DNA from 3 places in the Actinokineospora sp. PR83 genome. Region 1 is predicted to be linked to each of the others. Evidence: riboswitches for the same ligand, from Rfam matches in the RefSeq annotation. Region 1 holds a riboswitch; each other region holds the start of a gene.
The links. A riboswitch is a leader RNA that binds a small molecule or an ion and turns the genes downstream of it on or off. The one in region 1 is predicted to bind cobalamin.
Positions count from the first base shown of each region.

Region 1 (7,514 bases):
GCGGTCCCTCGACATCGGGATCAAGGCCCTGGGCACCAACCCCGCGCGGAGCGCGAAGACCGGCTCGGGGTACGTGGACCTGGTCGTGCGCTTCGGCGGGGTGTGGTTCATCCCGGGTCAGGTCGTCTACAGCGACCACGACGGGATCGTGGTGCTCGGGGATCCCGAGTAGAGGGGGAACGTGTGGGGGCGCCCGGCACACCGGGCGCCCCCACACGTCGTTCGGCGCTCAGTCCCAGTCGAGCGAGGAACCCGAGGCGTACTCCGTGACGCGGGTCTCGAAGAAGTTCTTCTCCTTCTTCAGGTCGATGGCCTCCGACATCCACGGGAACGGGTTGTCCGAGGCACCGAACACCGACGCCAGCCCGAGCTGCGCGCAGCGCCGGTTGGTGATGAAGTGCATGTACTGCTCGCACTGGTCGGCGTTGAGGCCCAGCAGGCCGTTCGGCATCGTGTCCCGGCCGTAGGCCACCTCCAGCTCGCACGCCTCGGCGAGCATGGTGCGGACCTCGGCCTGGAACGCCCCGCTCCACAGGTGCGGGTTCTCCGCCTTGATCTGGTTGATCACGTCGACGCCGAAGTTCAGGTGGATCGACTCGTCGCGCAGGATGTACTGGTACTGCTCGGCGACGCCCACCATCTTGTTGCGGCGGCCGAAGGACAGGATCTGCGCGAAGCCGGTGTAGAACCACATGCCCTCGAACACGACGTAGAACGCCACGAGGTCGCGCAGGAACGCCCGGTCGGCCTCCGGGGTGCCGGTGCGGAAACCCGGGTCCTCCAGGTTCCGGGTGTGCTCCAGCGCCCACGCCGCCTTGTCGGTGATCGACGGCACCTCGCGGTACATGTTGAACAGCTCGCCGCCGTCGAGGCCGAGGGATTCGCAGACGTACTGGAAGGTGTGGGTGTGCACGGCCTCCTCGAACGCCTGGCGCAGCAGGTACTGGCGGCACTCGGGGTTGGTCAGGTGCCGGTACACCGCGAGCACGACATTGTTGGCCACCAGGGACTCCGAGGTGGCGAAGAAGCCCAGGTTGCGCTTGATCGTGTGGCGCTCGTCGTCGGTGAGGCCGGTCGGGGAGCGCCACAGGGCGATGTCGGCCTGCATGGACACCTCCGTCGGCATCCAGTGGTTCGCGCAGCCGGACAGGTACTTCTCCCACGCCCAGTGGTACTTCAGCGGGAGTAGCTGATTGACGTCGGCGCGGGCGTTGATCATCGCCTTGTCGTCGACGCGCACGCGGCCCGCGCCGCGGTCGATGGAGCCCAGGCCGGTGGTGTCGGGGAGGTTCGCGGTCACTGGCAGGCCTCGCAGTCGGGGTCGGTCACGGAGCAGACGAGCGCGTCGTCGGAGGTCACCGGCGGCATCGGGTCGGCGGGCGCGGGAACCGGGCGCACGGCGTTGAGCTTGCCGTCGGTACCGCGCAGGGTCGACTTCTCCACGCTGGTGGCGGCGGTGGAGCGCAGGTAGTAGGTCGTCTTGAGGCCCTTGCGCCAGGCCAGCCGGTAGAGGTTGTCGAGCTTGCGGCCGTTGGGGGCGGCGATGTAGAGGTTGAGCGACTGGGCCTGGTCGATCCACTTCTGCCTGCGCGACGCCGCCTCGACCAACCACTCGGGGTCCACCTCGAACGCGGTGGCGTAGAGCGCCTTGAGGTCGTCAGGCACCCGGTCGATCGGCGCGAGCGAGCCGTCGAAGTACTTCAGGTCCGACACCATCGCCTCGTCCCAGAGGCCGCGCTCCTTGAGGTCGGCGACCAGGTGGCGGTTGAGGACGGTGAAGTCGCCGGACATGTTGGACTTGACGTAGAGGTTGCGGAACAGCGGTTCGATGGACTGGCCGACACCGCAGATGTTGGAGATGGTCGCGGTGGGGGCGATGGCCATCGTGTTGGAGTTGCGCATCCCGCCGCGGACCTCGGCGCGCAGCGCGTCCCAGTCCAGGGTGGAGGAGGTGTCCATGTCGAGGTCTCCCCCGCGGGCCTGCGCCAGCAGTGCGATCGAGTCGATCGGCAGGATGCCCCGGCTCCACAGCGAACCGTCGAAGGACTCGTAGCTGCCGCGTTCGCGCGCCAGCTCCGCCGACGCCGAGAGGGCGTGGAAGCTGAGGTGCTCCATGCTGCGGTCGGCGAACTCCACCGCCTCGGGCGAGCCGGGAGCGAGCCGCTGGGTGAACAGGGCGTCGCTGAACCCCATCAGGCCCAGGCCGATCGGGCGGTGGCGCAGGTTGGACCGCTCTGCCTCGGGGATCGTGTAGAAGTTGATGTCGATCACGTTGTCCAGCATCCGCACGGCCGTTCGGACCGTCCGCCGCAACCGCTCGCCGTCGAGCCCGTCGGCGGTGACGTGCCTGGCCAGGTTCACCGAACCGAGGTTGCACACGGCCACCTCGGTCGCACCGGTGTTGAGGGTGATCTCCGTGCACAGGTTGGACGAGTGCACCACCCCGGCGTGCTGCTGCGGCGAGCGCAGGTTGCACGGGTCCTTGAAGGTGATCCACGGGTGGCCGGTCTCGAACAGCGCGGTCAGCATCCGCCGCCACAGCTCGACCGCCCGCACCCGCTTGACCACGCGGACCTCGCCGCGCTCCGCGGCGTCCTCGTAGGCGCGGTAGCGCTCGGCGAACGCCAGCCCGTACAGGTCGTGCAGGTCGGGCACCTCGTCGGGGGAGAACAACGTCCACGTGGCATCGGCCTCGACCCGGCGCAGGAACTCGTCCGGCACCCAGTTGGCGGTGTTCATGTCGTGCGTGCGCCGCCGGTCGTCACCGGTGTTCTTGCGCAGGTCGAGGAACTCCTCCACGTCGACGTGCCAGGTCTCCAGGTACGCGCACGCCGCGCCCTTGCGCTTGCCGCCCTGGTTGACCGCCACGGCGGTGTCGTTGGCGATCTTGAGGAACGGCACGACCCCCTGCGACTCGCCGTTCGTGCCACGGATGTGCGCACCCATGCCGCGCACCGGCGTCCAGTCGTTGCCCAGGCCGCCGGAGAACTTCGCCAGCAGCGCGTTGTTCTGGTAGCCCTGGAAGATGCTGCGCAGGTCGTCGTCGACCGTGGTCAGGAAGCACGACGACAACTGCGCCCTGGTGGTCCCGGAGTTGAACAGGGTCGGGGTCGAGCACATGAAGTCGAACGACGACAACAGCTCGTAGAACTCGATCGCCCGAGCCTCGCGGTCGTCCTCGCGCAGCGCCAGCCCCATCGCCACCCGCATGAAGAACGACTGCGGCAACTCGTAGCGCACACCGCGGTCGTGCAGGAAGTAGCGGTCGTAGACCGTCTGCATCCCCAGGAAGTCGAACTGCCCGTCCCGCTCGGGACGGATGGCCGCGGCCATCCGGTCCAGGTCGAACGCGGCCAGCTCGGGGTCCAACCGCCCCAGCTCGATGCCCAGCCGCACGTACGCCGGGAAGTGGTCGGCGTAGGACAGCTCCGCCCCGATTGCCTCCACCGGGCGCCCCTCGACCCTGGTCAGCACCTCCCGCCGCAACCGGTCCAACAGCAGCCGGGCGGCGACGGAGGAGTAGTTCGGCTCGGTCTCCACCAGCGCCCGCGCCGCCATCACCAGCGCCACGGCCAGCTCGTCGACGGTGATCCCGTCGTGCAGGACCCGGCGCACCTCGCCCAGCACAGCCGCGGGCGAGACGTCGGCCAGTCCCCCGCACGCCTCGGCGACCACCACTGCGATCCGGTCCCAGTCGACCGGGCGCAGTTCACCGTCCGCGCCCTTCACGCGGAACCCGGGCGCGACGGGCGCGGTCTCCCGGGCCCGCGCGTGCTCCTCGCGGTGGAGCACGTAGGCGCGTGCAACCCGGTGGTGACCGTCGCGCATCAGCGCCAGTTCGACCTGGTCCTGGATCTGCTCGATGTGCAGCGGGTTCCCGGCGCCCGCGTGTTCGAGCAGCGCCTGCCGCACCTGGTCGGTCAGCTCCACCACCAACGGGCGCAGCCTGGACGAGGACGCCGCGGCGCCGCCCTCAACCGCCAGGAACGCCTCGGTCATCGCCACTTGGATCTTGGTGGCGTCGAACTCCGAAACGGCACCGTCGCGGCGGATGACCCGCACCTGCGCGCCTCCGCCACCCGTATCCGGATTCGTCGGCGTGGTCGTCGTTGTGGTCGTCACAGCCCTCTCCTCGCGGCCTGGAGCGGCCCGGGGCACGAGGCGACCACACAGGGGCGCGCACAACCGGCGCGCCATCCGTGTCGGCCCGCCCACGAGGCCCCGGACACGCGTGCGCCGGACGGCGCACGCGTCGACGGCAGGTCTTCGGACTCGCGGACACCCGGCTCCCAGCCGGACCTACTGGCCGTCGCTTCCCAAGGGCGCGAGCCCTCAGTGCTCTGTGACGACTGTCGTTTCCACTCACCGCTGCGGGGCAGTCCCGGAATCACACCGGGTTCCCTCTTGCCTCCTCCGCTCCCGGCGGGAGCGTCGGAACCATCGACGTGCGAGACACTACATGTTGTAGCCACGTCCACAAGCAACCCCATGTGGGTGTGCCGTGCGTCCCCTCACACGAGGCACGCCACCGGTTCGGCGACCGCGGTCGTCAACGCGGTCAGGCAGCGACAGCCACCGACACGCTCGCCGCGGAGGTCGCCGCGAACTCCCTGGCCGGGGTGCAGCACTACGTCCTGATGGGTGGCTCGTCGCGGCCGCGGTGCTGGTGCGCAAGCGCGGGTGAGTCACGCGTCCGGCCGGGCGGCGATGCCGTCGAGGACCTTGCCGAGGTGCCGTTCGAACCGCTGGTCGCCGTCGTCGCGGAGGTGGCCCGCCTCCTTGACCAGTGACGCGCCTCCGCCCAGCCAGGCGTCGCGCAGTGTCGTGGAGTAGCGCGTCGGATCGGTCTCGGCGGATTGGCGTCGTTCCTGTTCCTCGATGACAAAGCCGACAACAAAGGCGGTGACCACGTCGACGGCGTCGTCGGCGTCAGCGGGCGTCCAGCCTGCCGCGATCCAGCGTTCGAACAACGGCTCCTTCATGCGGACCACGTCCGGGTCGGTGATCCGGGTGCCGCTGAAGATGCGGGCCCCGTCGCGGTGGAGCAGGTACTCCGAGCGCAGGACGCGGGCGAAGGAGGAGAGGTCGTCCCGCCAGCCTGCGCCGGGCGGGATCGCCGCGAGGGCGCCGGTCACGCGGCGCATGACCTCGGTGGCCACCTCGTCGAGCAACTCCTGCTTGTTGCGCACGTGCCAGTACAGGGCGGAGGCGCGGACGTCCAGCCGGGACGCGAGCGCGCGGACGGTGAGGCCGTCCATGCCCTCGTCGTCGAGGAGTTCGAGCGCCGCCGTGACGATCCGCTCCCGGGTGATGCCCTTGGTCATGATTGACACCTTAACGGTGTTCAGGAACACTGGCCACATCATTGAACTTAGTTCAGGAGGACCTGATGCGTGCTGCGGTCGTCACCGCCCCCGATGTGCCACCCGCCTGCGCCGACTTCCCCGAGCCGACGATCCCGCCCGGTCACGAGCCACTGCGCCTCGTCGGAGCCGGCCTGCACAACATCGTCCGCGGAGTGGTCACCGGCAGGCACTACAGCCGCGGCCAGATGACGTATCCGCTGGTGCCGGGCATCGACGCGGTCGCACGCACCGGTGACGGGCGCCTGGTCTACACCGGATACGCGCGTCCTCCCTTCGGGACGATGGCCGAGCGGCTGGTCGCTCCGTTCCAGGCGGAGGTTCCGGCGGGGGCGGATCCACTCGCGATCGCCGCGGGCATGAACCCCGGCCTGTCGGGCTGGGTGGTGCTCGCCGCGCGGCGCAGGGAGGTGGGGGCTTTGGGCACCGTGCTGGTGCTGGGCGCGACCGGGATGTCGGGCAGCCTGGCGGTGCGGGGCGCGCTGGCTCTCGGGGCGGAGCGGGTCATCGCCGCCGGGCGCGACCCGGAGGCGCTGGAGCGGCTGCGCGGTGCCGGGGCGACGACGGTGTCACTGGCCCAGGACGGTCCTGACGGCCTGGAGAAGGCTCTGGCCGACGCTGTTGCCGAGGCGCAGCCCGGTCTCGTGCTGGACTACCTGTGGGGGCCTGTCGCCGAGGCCGCGTTCGCCGTGCTGGGGCGGGGCCGCGAGGACACCGAAGCGGACACGGTCTACTCGCAGATCGGCTCGCTCGCGGGTCTGGAGGCGTCGCTGCCTGCGGACCTGCTGCGCAGTCGGCGGGTCCGGATCACCGGGAGCGGCGTCGGATCGGTGTCCCCGGAGGAGATGCTCGCCGAGGCGCCCGAGGTCATGGCCCGCTTCGCCGACGGGTCGCTGCAGGTGCCCTACACGGCGTTCCCGTTGAGCCGGATCGGTGAGGCGTGGGCACATACCGGGCGCAGCCGGGCCGTCGTCGTGCCGGATTGAGTTGTCCATCAATCGATCGTTGTCGTGGAGGGGAAGAGCCATGCAGAAGAGGGCGCTGGTGGTGGGGCTCGGGATCGCGGGGATGTCCGCGGCGATCGGGCTGCGCCGGGCGGGGTGGACGCCGGTGATCGTCGAACGAGCAGCCGAGCGTCGGACGGGGGGCTACTTCATCTTCATGTTCCCGGAGGGTGTGCAGGCCGTGGCCGACCTGGGGATCGCCGACCACCTGCACACCCGCAACCCGCAATGGCGACCGGGCGGGAACTCGTGGTCGGTGGACCGCCGGGGCAGGCGCAAGCCGGTTCTGGGCCTGCTGGACGCGCCCAGCGGGCTGGCAGCGGTGCTGCGCGGCGACATCGAGGCCGCGTTGTGGCAGGGCATCACCGGCGACGGGACCGAGGACGCGGTCGAGGTGCGGTTCGCGACCACTCCGGTCGACATCACCGAAGGCGCACGCGGGGTGCAGGTCCTGCTTGAGGACGCCTGCACCGGGAAGCAGTACCGCGAGGACTTCGACCTCGTGGTCGGCGCGGACGGGATGCGCTCGAGCGTGCGCCGGATGGTGTTCGGCCCGGACGAGGACCACCTGGCGAACTGGAAGGCGGTGATCTGCGCGTTCCAGATGGAGGAGCAGGTGCCCTCCTACGAGGCGAGCGACAGCATCATCGTCTCGCGCCCGAAGCGTGCGATGTGGGTGTTCGGACTCGCCGACCACGCGCCCTGCGCATGGCTGACCTACCGCACCAAGGACATCCCGGACCGGTTCGCCGGGCCGTCGATCGAGCAGGTGCGCGCGGCCTTCTCCGGGATGGACGACGACCCCGTGGTGCGCCACGTCCTGAACTCCCTGGAGAAGGCCCCTGACCACGTGTTCGACTCGATCCACCAGGTGAAGATGCCCCGGTGGAGCAAGGGCCGGGTCGTGCTGGTCGGGGACGCGGCCTGGTGCATGAACACCTACTCGGCCATGGGCTCCTCGTCCTCGCTGCGCGGCGGCGCCGCACTGGGCGTGGCCCTGCGGGAGCACCCCGGCGACCTCACCGCCGCTCTGGACGCCTGGGAGACCGGCCTGCGCCCCTACATCACCCGCCAGCGGCGCTCCGCACGGGTCAAGCAACAGCGGTTCGTCCCGTCCAACCGCTCGGCCGAGGTGCTGGTTTCTGGC
Region 1 is NZ_JAJCXD010000050.1:18,944-26,457, reverse strand. Features, by position in the region: gene rraA (ribonuclease E activity regulator RraA) at 1-172, shown strand, start outside; gene L6E12_RS18080 (ribonucleotide-diphosphate reductase subunit beta) at 230-1,300, opposite strand; gene L6E12_RS18075 (ribonucleoside-diphosphate reductase subunit alpha) at 1,297-4,122, opposite strand; cobalamin riboswitch at 4,240-4,457, opposite strand; gene L6E12_RS18070 (TetR/AcrR family transcriptional regulator C-terminal domain-containing protein) at 4,686-5,324, opposite strand; gene L6E12_RS18065 (zinc-binding alcohol dehydrogenase family protein) at 5,390-6,349, shown strand; gene L6E12_RS18060 (FAD-dependent monooxygenase) at 6,390-7,514, shown strand, end outside.

Region 2 (7,514 bases), on a different contig from region 1:
TCGCCCCGAGGTGTCGGGTCGGCGCGTGCTGCTGTGGGTCGACACGTTCACCGAGGCGTTCGCCCCGGAGGTCGGCGTCGCCGCGGTCCGGGTGCTGGAGGCGGCCGGGTACGCGGTGGAGCTGACCACCCGCCAGGTCTGCTGCGGCCTCACCTGGATCACCACCGGCCAGCTCGACGGCGCCCGCCGCCAACTCCGCTACACCCTCGACGCCCTGGGGACCGCCATCGCCGACGGCATCCCCATCGTCGGCCTGGAGCCCTCCTGCACCGCCGTCCTGCGCGGTGACGCCGTCGACCTGCTGCCCGACGACCCCCGGGCACACCGGGTCAAGGCCCTCACCACCACCCTCGCCGAGCTGCTGACCGCCACCCCCGGCTGGACCCCACCCGATCTGTCCGATGTGGACATAGTGGCCCAACCCCACTGCCACCACCGGGCCACCCTGGGCTGGGACACCGACGCCGCCCTGCTGCGCCGGGCGGGCGCGGAAGTGGAGGCGGTCGGCGGCTGCTGCGGCCTGGCCGGGAACTTCGGCGTCGAACGCGGCCACTACGAGGTGTCGGTGGCCGTCGCCGAGACCGCCCTCCTGCCCGCCCTGCGCGCCCGCCCCCGCCCGGTCCTCGCCGACGGCTTCTCCTGCCGCACCCAGGTCAGCGACCTGACCGGAGCCCACTCCCGGCACCTGGCGCAACTGCTCGCCGATCACCTCCCGACCCCGGGAGGGGATCGGCGCGGCGGAACTCGCTCGGACTCATGCCCCGGGTCCGCTTGAACGCCGCGCTGAACGCGAACGCGTCGGAGTAGCCCACCGCGCGGGCGACCTCGGCGACGGTCGTCGCCTCGCGCTCGACCAGCAGGTCCGCCGCGAGCGCCATGCGCCAGCGGGTGAGGTAGGTCAGCGGCGGTTCGCCCACCAGGTCGGCGAACCGCTTGGCCAGGGTGGAGCGCGACACCCCGGCCCGGTCGGCCAGTGCCGCGACCGTCCACGGCGCCGCCGGTTCGGCGTGCAGCAGGCGCAGCGCGCCGCCGACCACGGGGTCCCGCTGGGCGGCGTACCAGGCGGGCGGTTCACCGCCGGGGCGGTCGAAGTACTCGCGCACCGAGCAGACCAGCAGCCAGTCCAGCAACCGGTCGAGGACCACCTGCTGGCCCGGGGTGTCGACGGCGACCTCGGCGGCGAGGTGGTCCAGCACGGCGTCGGACCCGCCGCCGGGGGCCACGCGCAGCACGACCGGCAGCGCGTCCAGCAGCCTGCGGCTGATCTCGCCGCGCACCGGGTAGGCGCCGACGATCAGCGTCGTCGCGCCCGCCCCGGGGTCGCCGCCGCTGTCGTCCTTCCAGCCGCGCCGGTACCGGGTCCCGCCCTCCTCGGGCGTCGTGCAGTGCTCGCCGCAGGCGACCGGCTCGGCCGTGGTGCCGACCTCGTCGACGAAGGTGAACGGCGCCGGACCCCGCACGATGACCGTCTCCCCCGCGCCCAACCGCTCGGGCGGGCGGCCCTCCGGCACGATCCAGCCCGCCCCGCCGAGGACGGTGCACAGCGTCAGCGGCGCACCGTCGACGAAGTGCAGCGACCAGGGCGGTGACAGGGTCGTGCAGGCGAACAGCGAGCCCTGGGCCCGCATCCCGCGGAAGAGGTCTCCGAACGCGTCCACCCTCCCGAGGTTAGACGATCACAAAGGCGATTCGGCTTTTCACCCATGGATTCGTCCAAGGGGGTGCCGTTGAATCGCTGTCATGCGCAACGACACCACTCTTGTCCTCGCTGCCACCGGCAAGTCCGGCAGGCGGGTCGCCGCCCGCCTGCGACTGCGCGGCACGCCGGTGCGCGCCGCCTCCCGGTCCAGCTCGACCCGCTTCGACTGGGCCGACCCCGACGGCTGGGACGCGGTGCTGGAGGGCGTTACCGCCGCCTACGTGGTGGCTCCGACGGTGCCCGGGCCGGTGCACGAGTTCGTGGCGCGGGCCGAGGCCGCGGGCGTGCGGCGGCTGGTCCTGCTCTCCGGGCGCGGCGCCGACACCTGGGGCGACTCCGCGTTCGGGCTGGACATGCGCTCGGCCGAGGACGCCGTGCGCGGTTCGGCGCTGGACTGGACCGTGCTGCGGCCGTCGAACTTCGACCAGAACTTCGACGAGGACCTCTTCCACGCCCCGCTGGTGGCGGGCGAGCTGGCGCTCCCGGCCGGTGCGGTCCCCGAGCCGTTCATCGACCTGGAGGACGTCGCCGACGTCGCGGCCACGGTGCTGACCGAGCCCGACGGGCACGCGGGCAAGGTCTACGAGCTGTCCGGGCCGCGCGCGCTGACCTTCGCCGAGGCCACCGAGCTGATCTCCCGGGCGGCCGGGACACCCGTCACCTACAAGCAGGTCTCCCCCGCCGAGTACACCGCGGCGCTGGTCGAGCAGGGCTGGGGCGAGGCCGACGCCCACCACGTCGCCGAGATGTTCGTGCTGATGGAGAGCGGGGTGATCGCCGAGACGGCGGACGGGGTCACCGACGTGCTGGGGCGCGCGCCCCGGACCTTCGAGGACTACGCCGTGCGGGCCGCGGCAGCGGGCGCCTGGCAGCGCTGACCTCCCACCAACCCACCAGCGGTCCGGGCTTTTCACCCCGAGAAGCACTGAACCCCCGTCCTCGCGCCGAGGACGGGGGTTCAGTGGTGCGAACGGTCTAGCGGGCGCGGGTGAGCCCGCGGTGCAGCAGCGCAGCGAAGCCGATCCCGATGCCCGCCCACAGCACCGCCGAGGTGCCCAGCGAGGCGATCCGGAACTCCCACAGCGTGGCGCCGGGGAAGCCGTCGGGGACCTCCTGGAAGTCCGGAAGCAGCTTGGCCGCCACCGTCACCAGCACCAGGTAGCCCAGCCCGGCGACCAGGACCGCGGTCCACCCGCCGAGCCGGTCGGTCAGCCTGCGGCCCACGACCACGGCGACCAGCGCGAGCACCAGCGAGATGCCGACCATGCCGAAGAACAGGGCGGTGCGCTCGCCGATGGTCTCGCCCCGGCCGACCGCGGGCGGGTTCGCCGGGTAGGTCAGGAACGGGACCAGCACGACCGCGGTGTAGCCGATGCCCAGCACCGCCACGGCGGTGCCGCGCGGGCTCGCGGTGCCCAGCCGCCCGTAGGCGAAGGCGAACGCCAGCCCGAACAGGCCGCCGAGGCCCAGCCCGTAGACGACGGTGCCGATGGCGAGGCCGCCGGTGGACTGGAACGACCGGGAGACGACCTCCTCCTCCGCGTCCTCCTCGCCGTGGCTGTGCCCCGCCGCGGCGCCGTCGTCGTGCGAGTGCTCGGCGGCGGCGCCCTGCTCCTCCAGGGAGATGGCGGTGTCCACCGACGGTTCGCCGAACGCCTCGGCGAACCCGAAGGCAAGGACACCGCCGAGCAGGCCCGCGAGCAGGCCCCACACGAGCAGCGAGCGGACGTTCAGCGCGGCCGAGGTGGCCACGGGGTCGGTCCTGGTGTCGCTCAGTGGCACGGGAAGCCCAGCAGGTGGCGGGCGTCGTGGACGAGCTCGTGCACGTAGGTGCCGTCGAACACGGCGAGCGCGCCCTGCTCGGCGCCGACGAAGTAGAGCGCGATCAGCGAGATGATCCCGACGAAGAGCGCGTACGGCAGGATCTGCCGCACCGGGATGCTGACGGGAACGGGGACGGGGGTGGCGACGGCATGCGTCGTCATGGGGTGCCTCCTCAGGCTGCACGCGGCCCGACGGGTCCAGGGGTGTCGACGGCGGAGGGTCTGACTGCGGAGCGGTTGCCCGGTCCATCACAGTGGCGCGGCCGTGCCGGGATCACACCGGCTTCCTCATACCATCTCGGTCAGTCCCGAAACCTATGGGAGCGCCGCTTGCAGTGTCAACGCGCCCGCGTCCGCGGTGGGCAACATCATCCGTCCAGCTCAAGGGGTGTCGGTGGGTAATCGACTGACCCTGGTCAGCCACGGCCCCACCGCGGCCACCCGGGTGGCGGCGTTCCCGGTCGACGAGCCGCTGTCGGACCCGGGGCCGGTGTCCGCCGCCGGGTTGGGCCGGGTGGCGGTGGCGCTGCGTGGGCCGGAGACCCGGTGCGCGCAGACCGCCACCGCGCTCGGGCTGGCGGCCTCGGTGGACGACCGGTTGCGGGACCTGGACTTCGGCGCCTGGCGGGGGCGCACCCTCGACGACGTGGCGGCGGCCGAGCCCGCCGCGGTGACCCGGTGGCTGACCGACCCGGCCGCGGCCCCGCACGGCGGCGAGTCGCTGGCCGACCTGGTGGCCAGGGTGGGCGGTTGGCTCGACGAGCGACCCGCCGACCCGGCGCCGGTGGTGGCGGTGACGCACCCGTCGGTGGTGCGCGCGGCGCTGGTGCACGCCCTCGGCGCCGACCCGGCCGCGTACTGGCGCATCGACGTGGTGCCGCTGTCGCGGACGGTGCTGCGCGGCGGCCCCGGCCGGTGGGCGCTGCGCTGGCTGAGCCCGGCGGGACAACAGCGCGACGAGTGACTTTTTGTGCTTCCTTTCCAGAATTCCGAAAAATACCCACCGAAAGGAGAAGTGGCCCGGCGAATGGCAACCACTCGGCATTGAGGTGACATTCCGCGCCCGATCTTGCGCGGCGGCGGGAAGTCCGCGATCCTCTTCCCACCGATCACGCCCACGACGGGCGTCAACGCGTGCCGCCTGGACCTCCGCGGGCGCTGACCGGGCCGCCACCGCCCGATGCGTACCGGGCGCGGGGGTCGGTTTCGCCGAGACGGGTGGGAGGCCGTGCTGGACACGGGTGTGGGTGACATGGGCGGACCGGGCGCCGAGCCCGGCGCCGCCGCGAACCACGACGCGGCGGACAACGACCCGGGGGCCCACGATCCGCAGCGGCGACCGGCCGACGACTCGGAGGGCGGTTCCCCGGTCGGCGAGCCGGAACCGGAGAGCCCGCACCTGGCCCGCGACGCGCTCTTCCGCGGCCTGGTCGACCGGGCCGTGGCCGCGGAGATGTCGCACGAGCGGATGCGCCACCTGCTCGGCGCGGTGCTGTCGGTGGCCAGCGACCTGTCCTTGCCCGACGTACTGCGCCGCATCGTGGCGGTGGGCTGCGAACTGGTCGGCGCCCGCTACGGCGCGCTCGGCGTGCTCGGGCCCGACGGCGAACTGACCGAGCTGCTGTACTCGGGCGTCCCCGACGACGTGCGCGCCGCCATCGGCACCATGCCCACCGGCCGGGGCGTGCTGGGCGTGGTGAGCAGGCAGACCGGCCCGCTGCGGATCGACGAGCTGCGCGGCCACCCGGCCGCCGTGGGCTTCCCGCCCGGCCACCCGGAGATGCGTTCCTTCCTCGGCGTGCCGATCCGGTTGCGCGAACAGGTCTACGGCAACCTGTACCTGGCCGAGAAGACCGACGGGCGGGCGTTCACCGACGAGGACGAGGACGTGGTGGTCGCGCTGGCCGCCGCGGCGGGCATGGCCGTGACCAACGCCCGGCACTACGAGCTGAGCCAGCGCCGGGAGCGCTGGCTGGTGGCCACCACCGAGGTCACCGCCGTGCTGCGCACCGGCGGGGGCGGCGAGGACGAGGGGCTGGCGCTGCTGGTGCGCCGGGCCAGGGAGATCGCGGCCGCGGCGGTGGCGATCGTGGCCGTGCCGGACGGCCCCGGGCACATGGTGCTGCGCGCGGTGGACGGTCGACTGCGCGAGGAGCTGGCAGGCACCAGGATTGTCACCGTCGACAGCCTCACCGGCGACGTGTTCAGCACCGGCAGGCCGCGGTCGGTCGCCGAGGTCGCCGAGGCGACGCTGAGCCGGTCGGCGGAGACGTTCCGGTCGCTGCCACCGGAGATCAGCGAACTGGGACCGGCGGTACTGGTGCCGCTCACCGGCGGGCGCACCCCGGTCGGGGTGCTGATCGTGGCCCGCGACCGCGGCGCCCCGCCGTTCGACGAGTCCGACCTGGGGATGGTGCTCGACTACGGCACGCACGCCGCGCTGGCGATGGGCTTCGCCGAGGCGCAGCGGGACAAGCAGCGGCTGGCGCTGTTCGAGGAGCGCGACCGGATCGCCCGCGACCTGCACGACCTGGTGATCCAGCGGCTCTTCGCGCTGGGCCTGGGGTTGCAGGGGCTGCGCCGCGACCCGGCCGCGGCCAACACCCCGGAGCAGATCACCGGGTTCATCGCCGAGATCGACCAGACCATCCGCGAACTGCGGCGCAGCATCTTCTCCCTGCAGCAGCCCGCGAACGGCCCGTACAGCCTGCGCTCGGACATCCTGCGGGTGATCTCCGACGCGACCGTGTCGCTGGGCTACGAGCCGACCGTGCGGCTGGAGGGGCCGCTGGACTCGGTGGTGCCCGCGGACATCGCGCTGGACCTGATCGCCACCCTGCGCGAGTCGCTGTCCAATGTGGTCCGGCACGCGGACGCGGCGGCGGTGCAGGTGACGGTGGCGGTGGACCGCCGGGCGACCCGGCTGGAACTGCTGGTGCACGACGACGGCCGCGGGGTGCCCGAGGGGGTCGCGCACCGCAGCGGGCTGGCGAACATGGACCAGCGCGCGCGGCGCTGGTCCGGGTGGTGCGTGGTCGAACCGGCCGACGCCGGGGGGACGAGAGTGGACTGGTCGGTACCGCTGGGGTGGACGTCCACCGCGGCGGCGCGAGGGGCGGAGGGGCACGCATGACGATCTCGGTGTTCGTGCTGGACGACCACGAGGTGGTCCGGCGCGGGTTGCGCCAACTGCTGGAGGTGGAGCCGGACATCGACGTGGTCGGCGAGGCCGCCACCGCCGCGCAAGCGCTGGCGCGCATCCCGGCGGTGCGACCGAGGGTGGCCATCCTGGACGTGCGGCTGCCCGACGGCGAGGGCGTCACGGTGTGCCGGGAGGTCCGGTCCCTGGTGGACCCACCGCCCGCCTGCCTGATGCTGACGTCGTTCTCCGACGACGAGGCGCTGTTCGGCGCGATCATGGCGGGCGCGGCCGGGTACATGCTCAAGCAGGTCAGCGGCAACGACCTGGTCTCCGCTGTGCGCACGCTCGCGGCGGGGGGCTCGCTGCTGGACGCGGGGGTGACGGCGACTGTGCTGGATCGGCTGCGGGGTGGTCGGGTCGAAGACCCCCGGTACACGACGTTGAGCCCGCAGGAGCGGAAGATCCTGGACCTGATCGCCGAGGGGATGACGAACCGGCAGATCGCCGGGGCGCTGTACCTGGCGGAGAAGACTGTGAAGAACTACGTGTCGACGTTGTTGCACAAGTTGGGGTTCGATCGGCGGACTGAGGCGGCTGTTTACGCGACTCGGTTGCAGAACACTCGGCGGGGGCAGGGGTGAGTTGCAGCGTTCGCTGGGGCGCTTGACGTGGCTGTGCGGCAGGCCGTGCCGCGTTTAAAAGCCCGGGATTTTTGTGGGCGTGCCCGGGTGGGTGGATCTGCTCGGGCGGGGCCCCTACAGCGATCATGCGCCCAGTGTGACCGAGTGGGGCGAAAAGATGCCCCACAGCCCAAGCAGGCTTGCACATGATCGCTACCCCCACCCAAGCA
Region 2 is NZ_JAJCXD010000075.1:35,557-43,070, forward strand. Features, by position in the region: partial or broken gene L6E12_RS35515 (FAD-binding and (Fe-S)-binding domain-containing protein) at 1-268, shown strand, start outside; gene L6E12_RS24150 (AraC family transcriptional regulator) at 654-1,658, opposite strand; gene L6E12_RS24155 (NAD(P)H-binding protein) at 1,741-2,577, shown strand; gene L6E12_RS24160 (CbtA family protein) at 2,675-3,451, opposite strand; gene L6E12_RS24165 (CbtB-domain containing protein) at 3,472-3,684, opposite strand; cobalamin riboswitch at 3,722-3,857, opposite strand; gene L6E12_RS24170 (histidine phosphatase family protein) at 3,917-4,486, shown strand; gene L6E12_RS24175 (GAF domain-containing protein) at 4,751-6,655, shown strand; gene L6E12_RS24180 (response regulator transcription factor) at 6,652-7,305, shown strand.
Region 2: it holds a riboswitch for cobalamin, as region 1 does, so the genes downstream of both, L6E12_RS24165 (CbtB-domain containing protein) here and L6E12_RS18075 (ribonucleoside-diphosphate reductase subunit alpha) in region 1, are expected to answer to the same signal.

Region 3 (7,514 bases), on a different contig from region 1:
CGCGCTGCGCACCCACCTCCGCGCCCACCTGTCCGTCCCGGCGGCGCGGGCGCTGTGGACCAGGGTGGCCACCGGCCCGGCGGCGCGTGCGGGCGCGTGACCGGCAGGACCTCCGGGTGGAACGCGGCCACGGCGTGACCGCTTTCACCCACAGCGGCGAGAAGGCGGGCCGTGGACACCCGGTTTCGTCCACTGTGGATTATCTTGCACCGGTCCCGGTGCGGCGGTGGGCCAACACGGCGACGGCGGGCCAGAAGACCTGGGCGCCCGCGAGCACCCGTTCGGCGAGCCCGACCAGGTGATCGGCGCGCAGCGACAGCCCGAACCCGGCCAGGCAGACCAGGAACACCGCCGTCGCCGCCCACGCGGACCGGGCCCCCGGTGCGGCGGCGGCCGCGGGCCAGATCGACAGCGCGCCGAACGCGACGGCGGCCGCGACCTGGTGCCCCGCCGCGGGCTGGGGGAGCGCGGCGACCGCGGCGCTGGCCACCCCGGCCACCGCCAGCAGCACCCGCCCCGCCGGGCGGGCGCCGGTCAGCCCGGCGGCGGTCACCACGTGGCAGGCGCCGACCACCGCGAGCCCGGTGGTCATGATCCACCGGTTCGGCGCGTCCACCGCGGCCAGCGCGCTGATCGTGTCGCGCACCTGGTCGAAGTCGGGGTGCGCGGCGGCGGCCGCGGTCCAGCCCCCGATCAGCGCCACCGGGGCGAGCGAGGACGACAGGACAGCCCACCTGCGCACGGTCATCCGCCCATGCTCTCGCGGAACCCCGGCGGCGGCCGTGCGGGACAACCCCCGGTCGACCTCCCTTGTCCGAAGAGGGCCGCACATGACGAGCCCCGGAAGCTGCCAGGTGGACCCGTCACCGGAGCGGCTGGTGGCCCCGACTGGCTGCCACGCGCCGCCGACCGTCTTGACCTGCGGGCCACCGGAGTCGGGTGCGTGGCCACCGACGTCACCGAGACCAGTGCGCCGCCGGAGGTGCGGTTGTTGCTGCCCACGCGCAGCCGCGTGCTGGAAGGCGACCTGCCCTGCACGCAGTGCCGCGCGTTCTGGGTGACGGTCCCGAGACAGGGGCAGGACCGTTCACGGAAGTAGCCCCCAACGCGGAGCGCACAAGCCCTGCGCTGGCGGTTGCCTCAGCCGGCAGAGGGCGTTCCCCGCATCAACTCCGCCGTGGCGCGGCGGAAGCGGACGTGCAACTGCCCGTCCTCGGTGGAGACCACCGCGCGGACGCCGTAGACGTCCGCGATCAGGTCCTCGGTGAGCACGTCGACCGGCGTCCCCGCCGCCACGACCCGCCCCGCCCGCAGGACCACCACGTGGTCGCAGAACATCGCCGCCAGGTTCAGGTCGTGCAGGGCCACCACTGTTGTCACCGGCAGCGTGGTGACCAGGTGCAGCAGGTCGAGCTGGTGGGCGATGTCGAGGTGGTTGGTCGGCTCGTCCAGCAGCAGCTCGCGGGGCTCCTGGGCCAGCGCCCTGGCGAGCTGGACCCGCTGCCGCTCGCCGCCGGAGAGCGTGTGCCAGGACTGCCCGCCGCGGTCGGTGAGGCCGGTGGCCGCCAGCGCCGAGCGCACCGCCGCGGTGTCCGCCGCGGACTCGCCCTCCCACGCGCGCCGGTGCGGGATGCGGCCGAGCCGCACCACGTCGAGCACGCTGAGGTCCACCTGCGTGTCGACCTGCTGCTCGACCACGGCCAGCCTGCGCGCGACCACGTGCCGCGGCAGGTCGGCCAAGGGGGCGCCGTCGAGGGTGACCACGCCGCCGCCCGTGGGCAGCAACCCCGCCAGCACCCGCAGCAGGGTCGACTTCCCGGCGCCGTTCGGGCCGAGCAGGCCGATGGTGGCCCCCGCCCGGCAGTCCACGGTGACCCCGTCGAGCACGAGGTGGCCACCGGCGGTGCGCACGACGCGGTCCGCGGCGAGGGTCATCGCCTGCTCCTGGTGCGGTAGAGGATGACCACGAAGGCCGGGACGCCGATCAGCGAGGTGAGCACGCCGACGGGGATCTCCTGCGGGTCGAGCGCGGACCGGGCGGCGGTGTCCACCCACACCAGGAAGATCGCCCCGCCCAGCGCCGAGGTGGGCAGCAGGCGGGCGTGCCCGGCCCCGGCCAGCGCCCGCGCGGCGTGCGGCAGCACCAGCCCGACGAACCCGATCGCCCCCGACGAACTCACCAGCACCGCCGTGAGCAGGGCCGTCGCGCACAGCAGCACCACCCGCACCCGGGCCACCCGGATGCCCAGCGACGCCGCGGCGTCCTCGCCGAAGGCGAACGCGTCCAGGGTGCGGCCGTGGCCCAGGCACACCACCAGCGCCACCACCAGCACGGCCGCGCAGACGCCGACCTCGGTCCACGTCGCGCTCGACAGCGACCCGAGCAGCCAGAACAGCACGCCCCTGGTCGTCTCGGCATCGGCGGAGGTGAGCACGATGAACGAGGTGAGCGCGGAGAACAGCTGCATCGCCGCCACCCCGCAGAGCACCACCCGGTCCAACTGCCCGCCCAGCAGCCGACTCAGCACCAGCACCAGGGTGAACGCCAGGACCGCGCCCAGGAACGCCCCCGCCGACAGCGACACCGCGCCGCCGCCCACCCCGAGGACGACGACCACCACCGCACCGGTCGATGCCCCGGAGGACACGCCGAGCACGAACGGGTCGGCGAGCGGGTTGCGCAGCAGCGACTGGAGCACGACCCCGCACACCGCGAGCCCGGCCCCGCAGACGGCGGCCAGCAGCGTCCTGGGCAGCCGCAGGTGCCAGATGATGCCGTCGCGGATCGGCGAGAGCACCCGCTCCCCACCGCCGAGGTGGGCCAGGACGGTGCGCCAGACCTCACCCACCCCGATGTCGGCCGGGCCGATGGTGATCACCACCGCCGTCGAGGCGACCAGCAGCACCAGACCAGCGGCGTACCGCAGGCCGGTCCGGGCGCGCGTGGGCGCCGCGGTCACCCGAGCGGCCCGAAGCCCCGCAGCGCCGCCGCGACCTTCTCCACGCCCTCGACGGTGCGCATGGTCGGGTTGAGCGCCTGCCCGCTCAGCGCCACGTACCGCTTGCCCTGCACCGCCCGCATCCGCGAGGTGACCGGGTTGGACTCCAGGAACGCGATCTTCGCCGCGGCGGTCTCCGCGGTCTGCGACTTGCGGGTCAGGTCGCCGATCACCAGCACCGCCGGGTCGCGCTCGGCCACTGTCTCCCAGTTGACCTGCGGCCACTCCGCGCGGGTGTCGTCGAAGACGTTCTTCGCCCCCAGCGCCCCGGTGATCACCCCCGGTGCCCCGCAGCACCCGGCCAGGTAGGGCGATTCGGCGTTGGCGAACCAGTACAGGATGCTGACCCGCGACGCGTCGAGCCCCCTGGTCGCGGTGTCGAGCCGCTCGCGCAGCCCTGCCACGACCTGCTCCCCGCGCTCAGTGACGTCGAACAGCTCCGCCAACTCCCGGATCTCGCGGAACACGTCGTCCATGGTCAGCGCCGTGGACCGCACCCCGTCCCCGTCGCCGCTGTTGTCCTTGGTGCCGCAGTCGGTGGGGGACAGGTAGGTGGTCACGCCCAGTTCCTCGAACCGCTCCCGGGTCGCCACCCCACCGGTCCCGAGCACGGATTCGAACGAGGCGGCGACGAAGTCCGGCTCGACCGCCAGGACCCGCTCGAACGACGGCGCGTTGTCCGCCAGCCGCGGCACCTTCGCGTTCGCCTCGGCCAGTTCCGGCAGAACCGGGTCGGTCCAGGTCGCGGTGCCCACCATCCGGTCGGCCAGCCCCAGCGCCAGCATGATCTCCGCACTGCCCTGGTTCAGCGCCACCGCCCGCTTCGGCGGCTCGCCCACCCGGACAGTCCGCCCGCAGTTGTCCACCCCCGTGCCCCGACCCGCCGCGGTGTCCGCCCCGCCCCCACCGCACCCGGCGACCGCCAAGACCGCGACACCCACCAGAACCCGAAACCGCCACGCTCCGCGCACGCCGAATCCTTCACCCTCAAGGGCCCCACGCGAGCCCAACCGGACGGTCGCCCACCCCGGCCGTCAGCCGGAGTGGGTGCCAGTGGGTAATCGGACTCGGAACGCTCGGAAGCCGTCCCTCACCGCTGCGCGTCAGTCCCGGTCTTGCACCGGAGTTCCCCCGCCCGAACCCGCTTCCGCGGCCTCGGCTGGCCCGCGAAAGCTAACACAGCCCTCATCCGCCGCGATCCACCCGCCGCGTCGTGAAGCACCTCACACCGGTGCACCTCAGGCCGATGGGTCGTGGCGGAGGTAGGTGAGCACAGCGGACACTCGGCGGTGCAGGGTGGCTTCCTCGCCGAGTCCCAGCTTGGCGAAGGTGGAGTGCCCGTGCTTCTCCACTGTGGACTCGCTGATCACCAGGGTGGCGGCGATGGCCCGGTTGTTGTGGCCCTGGGCCATGAGCCGCAGGACCTCGTACTCCCTCGCGGTCAACCGGGACAGGGGCGAGTCGGCGGCGCGGGTGTGACCGCGCAGGAGGATGTCGACCACCCGGGGATCGATGCTGGAGCGGCCCGCGCGGACCTCCCTGATGGCGCCCAGGAGGTGGTCGAGGTCGCCGACCCGTTCCTTGAGCAGGTAGGCGAGCCCTTCGGTCCCGTCGCGGAAGAGGGCGAAGACGTAGGACTCGTCGGCGTGCTGGGACAGGACGACCACTCCGGTGCCGGGGTGGTCGGCGCGGATGGTGTGCGCGGCGGTGATGCCCTCGGTGCGGTGGCCCGGCGGCATCCGGATGTCGGTGATCACCGCGTCCGGGCGGAGTTCGCCCACCGCGTGCAGCAACTCCACCGCGTTGCCCACGGCGGCCACCACCTCGACCTCACCGGAGTCCTCCAGCAGCAGGCGGGTGCCCTCGCGGACCAGGTAGTGGTCCTCGGCGAGGACGACCCGGGTCGTCGGCCGCTCAGGCACCGCTCCTCCTGACCGGCAGCCGGACCCGCACGGTGGCGCCCGCGCCCGGTGCGCTGGTGGCCACCAGCGCACCGCCCACCGCGTCCACCCGGTCGCGGAGCCCGGTGAGCCGCACCTCGCCGGGGAAACCGACACCGTCGTCGGTGACCTCGATGTCGAGCAGGTCGGCGCGGCTGCTGAGGCGGATCGTCGCCCGGGTCGCCTCGGCGTGCTTGAGGACGTTGGTGAGCGCTTCGGAGACGAGGAAGTACGCGGCCTCTTCCACGTCCGGGACGAACCGGGCACCGGTCACCTCCGGTCCCGCGTGGACGGTGACCGGGATCGGCGCCCGCCGCGCCCGCGAGCGCACCGCGGCGGCCAGGCCCTGGTCGGTCAGCTCCGACGGGTGGATGCCGTGGGCCAGCTCCCGGACCTCGGTGATCACCCGGTAGACGTCCTCCTGCACCTCGTCGAGCATGGCGTCCACCCGGTCGGGGTCGCGCCGCAGGTGATTGCGGACCAACCGCAGCCGCGTGACCATGGCGACCAGGTCCTGCTGCACCCCGTCGTGCAGTTGCCCCTGGACCCGGCGCCGCTCGGCGTTCTGCGCCTGCACGATCCGCGCCCGGGACGCCTCCAGCTCCCCGGCCTGCTCCTCGACCCGAACCACGTGGGCCGAAAGCTGCGCGGCCAACCCCAGGTTGTGCACGGCCAGCGCGGTCTGCCGCGCCAGCGTCTCCACCAGCGCCCGGTCCGACGGCGTCAGCGCGCCCTCCACCTTCGGACCGCACTCGATCGACCCGACCACGGTGTGCCGGTGGCACAGGGGCACCGCCAGCACCGCCTTCTCGGCCCTCCCGGGCACCCCGGCCGTGTCGACGGCCCGGTCCGGCGTCTCCAGGGTGACCCGCGCCCACCGCAGGTCGAACGCCTCCGCCACCGTGCGCGCCAATTCGGCCGCGAGCGCGGACGGGCGGAACACCCGCTCCAGGGTGGCGCCGAACCGGACCAGCAACTCCTGCCCGCTCGGCCGGTGGCCGTACACCCGGGTCGCGGCGACCCTGGTCAACCGAGCCCGGACCGGCTCGGCCGCCACGGTGGCCGCCACGGCGACCAGCACCACCAGACCACCCGGCAGGTACGCGCTCGCGGTCAGGCTCAACCCGGCCACCGCCCCGACGTACCAGAGCGCGATGAACACCCAGGACAACCGGTACCTGGTCGACCGACGCACCACCACGTCCGCACCCAGCATCCGGTACCGGACCACCGCCAGCACCAGCGCGGCGGGCACCACCGCGGTGTCGACCAGGACCACCACCACGGTCGTCACCACGCCCTGTGGCCGCACCCAGCTCGCCAGCACCAGCGGCGCCACCACCGCCACAGCGGTCAGCAGCACCACGCCCAGCATCCACCGCAACTCCGAGCGCTCACCCGTGGGCAGGAGCCGGTACCGCACCCCCAACAGCACCGGCCCCAGCAGGAACACCCACATCCCGGCCGGCACGGGACCGAGCGGCAGCCGCGTCTCCGTCGCCGCCAGCACCGCGTCGATCGGCACCAGCAGCCACAGCGCGGGCAGCACCACGCGCTCGTGCGCGAACCGCCGCCGACCGTCCGGCAGCAACGCGAGCAGGCGCACCACCAGCACCACGAGGGTCGCCATCAGCACACCGAACACGACCCGCGGCGCCGCGGGCCCCGAACCGGGACCGCCGACCACCTCCGGCACGGCGAACGCGAAGGCGATCACCACCGCGAACAGCGCCCCCGAGACCACCAGGCGCCGCGCCACCGGGTGCCCCGGGACATGCCACCACACGAACACCCCCACCACGTGCCACGGCAGCGGCCCGGCGACCGCGATCGCCACCGCCAGCGGCCCCAGGGAGCGCCCCACGACCACCGCGCACAGCACGGCGAGCCCACCCACCACAACGGGCACCCACATCCAGGGCGCTCGTCCGCGTTCTCCAACCATGACCGAATCGTCCCGCACGGCGGACCGGGCGGGCCAGCCGACTTCCTCCCTCCTCATATGGAGAAAACCTCCAGTCGACACTCAAGCCACCCCGGTGTCCACAAGCGCGAGCACACGCCACGGTTGAGCTACAGCAACGAGAGGACACACCATGCCACGCCACATCCTGGGAGCCGCGGTACTCGCCGCCGCTCTCATACTGGGAGCGACCCCGGCCCAGGCCGCCCCCGTCGACCCACTGCGCCTGCCCGAACCCACCGGCCGCCACCACATCGGCGTCACCACCCTGCACCTGGTCGACCACGCCAGGGTCGACCCGTGGCCGGACGCGGTGGGCAGCCGCCGGGAGCTGGTGGTCAGCGTGTTCTACCCGGCCACCACCGTGCGCGATCACCCGCCCGCACCCCACATGGGTCCCGGTACCGCGGCCGGGTTCGGCGCCGTCGCACCCTTCTACCTGCCGGGCATCCCCGCGTCCGGGGTCGACTGGGCGGCGACGCGCACCCACGCCCACACCGACGCCCCGGCGCGGGCCGTGCGGGCACCGGTCGTGCTCTACAGCCCGGGCCTCGCCGATCCGCGCTCACTCGGCACGGCCGTGGCGGAGGAGTTGGCAGGCCAGGGATCGGT
Region 3 is NZ_JAJCXD010000035.1:35,869-43,382, reverse strand. Features, by position in the region: gene L6E12_RS11870 (hypothetical protein) at 1-100, shown strand, start outside; gene L6E12_RS11865 (DUF998 domain-containing protein) at 200-748, opposite strand; gene L6E12_RS11860 (hypothetical protein) at 944-1,099, shown strand; gene L6E12_RS11855 (ABC transporter ATP-binding protein) at 1,141-1,935, opposite strand; gene L6E12_RS11850 (iron ABC transporter permease) at 1,932-2,960, opposite strand; gene L6E12_RS11845 (ABC transporter substrate-binding protein) at 2,957-3,838, opposite strand; cobalamin riboswitch at 4,034-4,178, opposite strand; gene L6E12_RS11840 (response regulator transcription factor) at 4,238-4,921, opposite strand; gene L6E12_RS35365 (histidine kinase) at 4,914-6,848, opposite strand; gene L6E12_RS11830 (alpha/beta hydrolase) at 7,036-7,514, shown strand, end outside.
Region 3: it holds a riboswitch for cobalamin, as region 1 does, so the genes downstream of both, L6E12_RS11845 (ABC transporter substrate-binding protein) here and L6E12_RS18075 (ribonucleoside-diphosphate reductase subunit alpha) in region 1, are expected to answer to the same signal.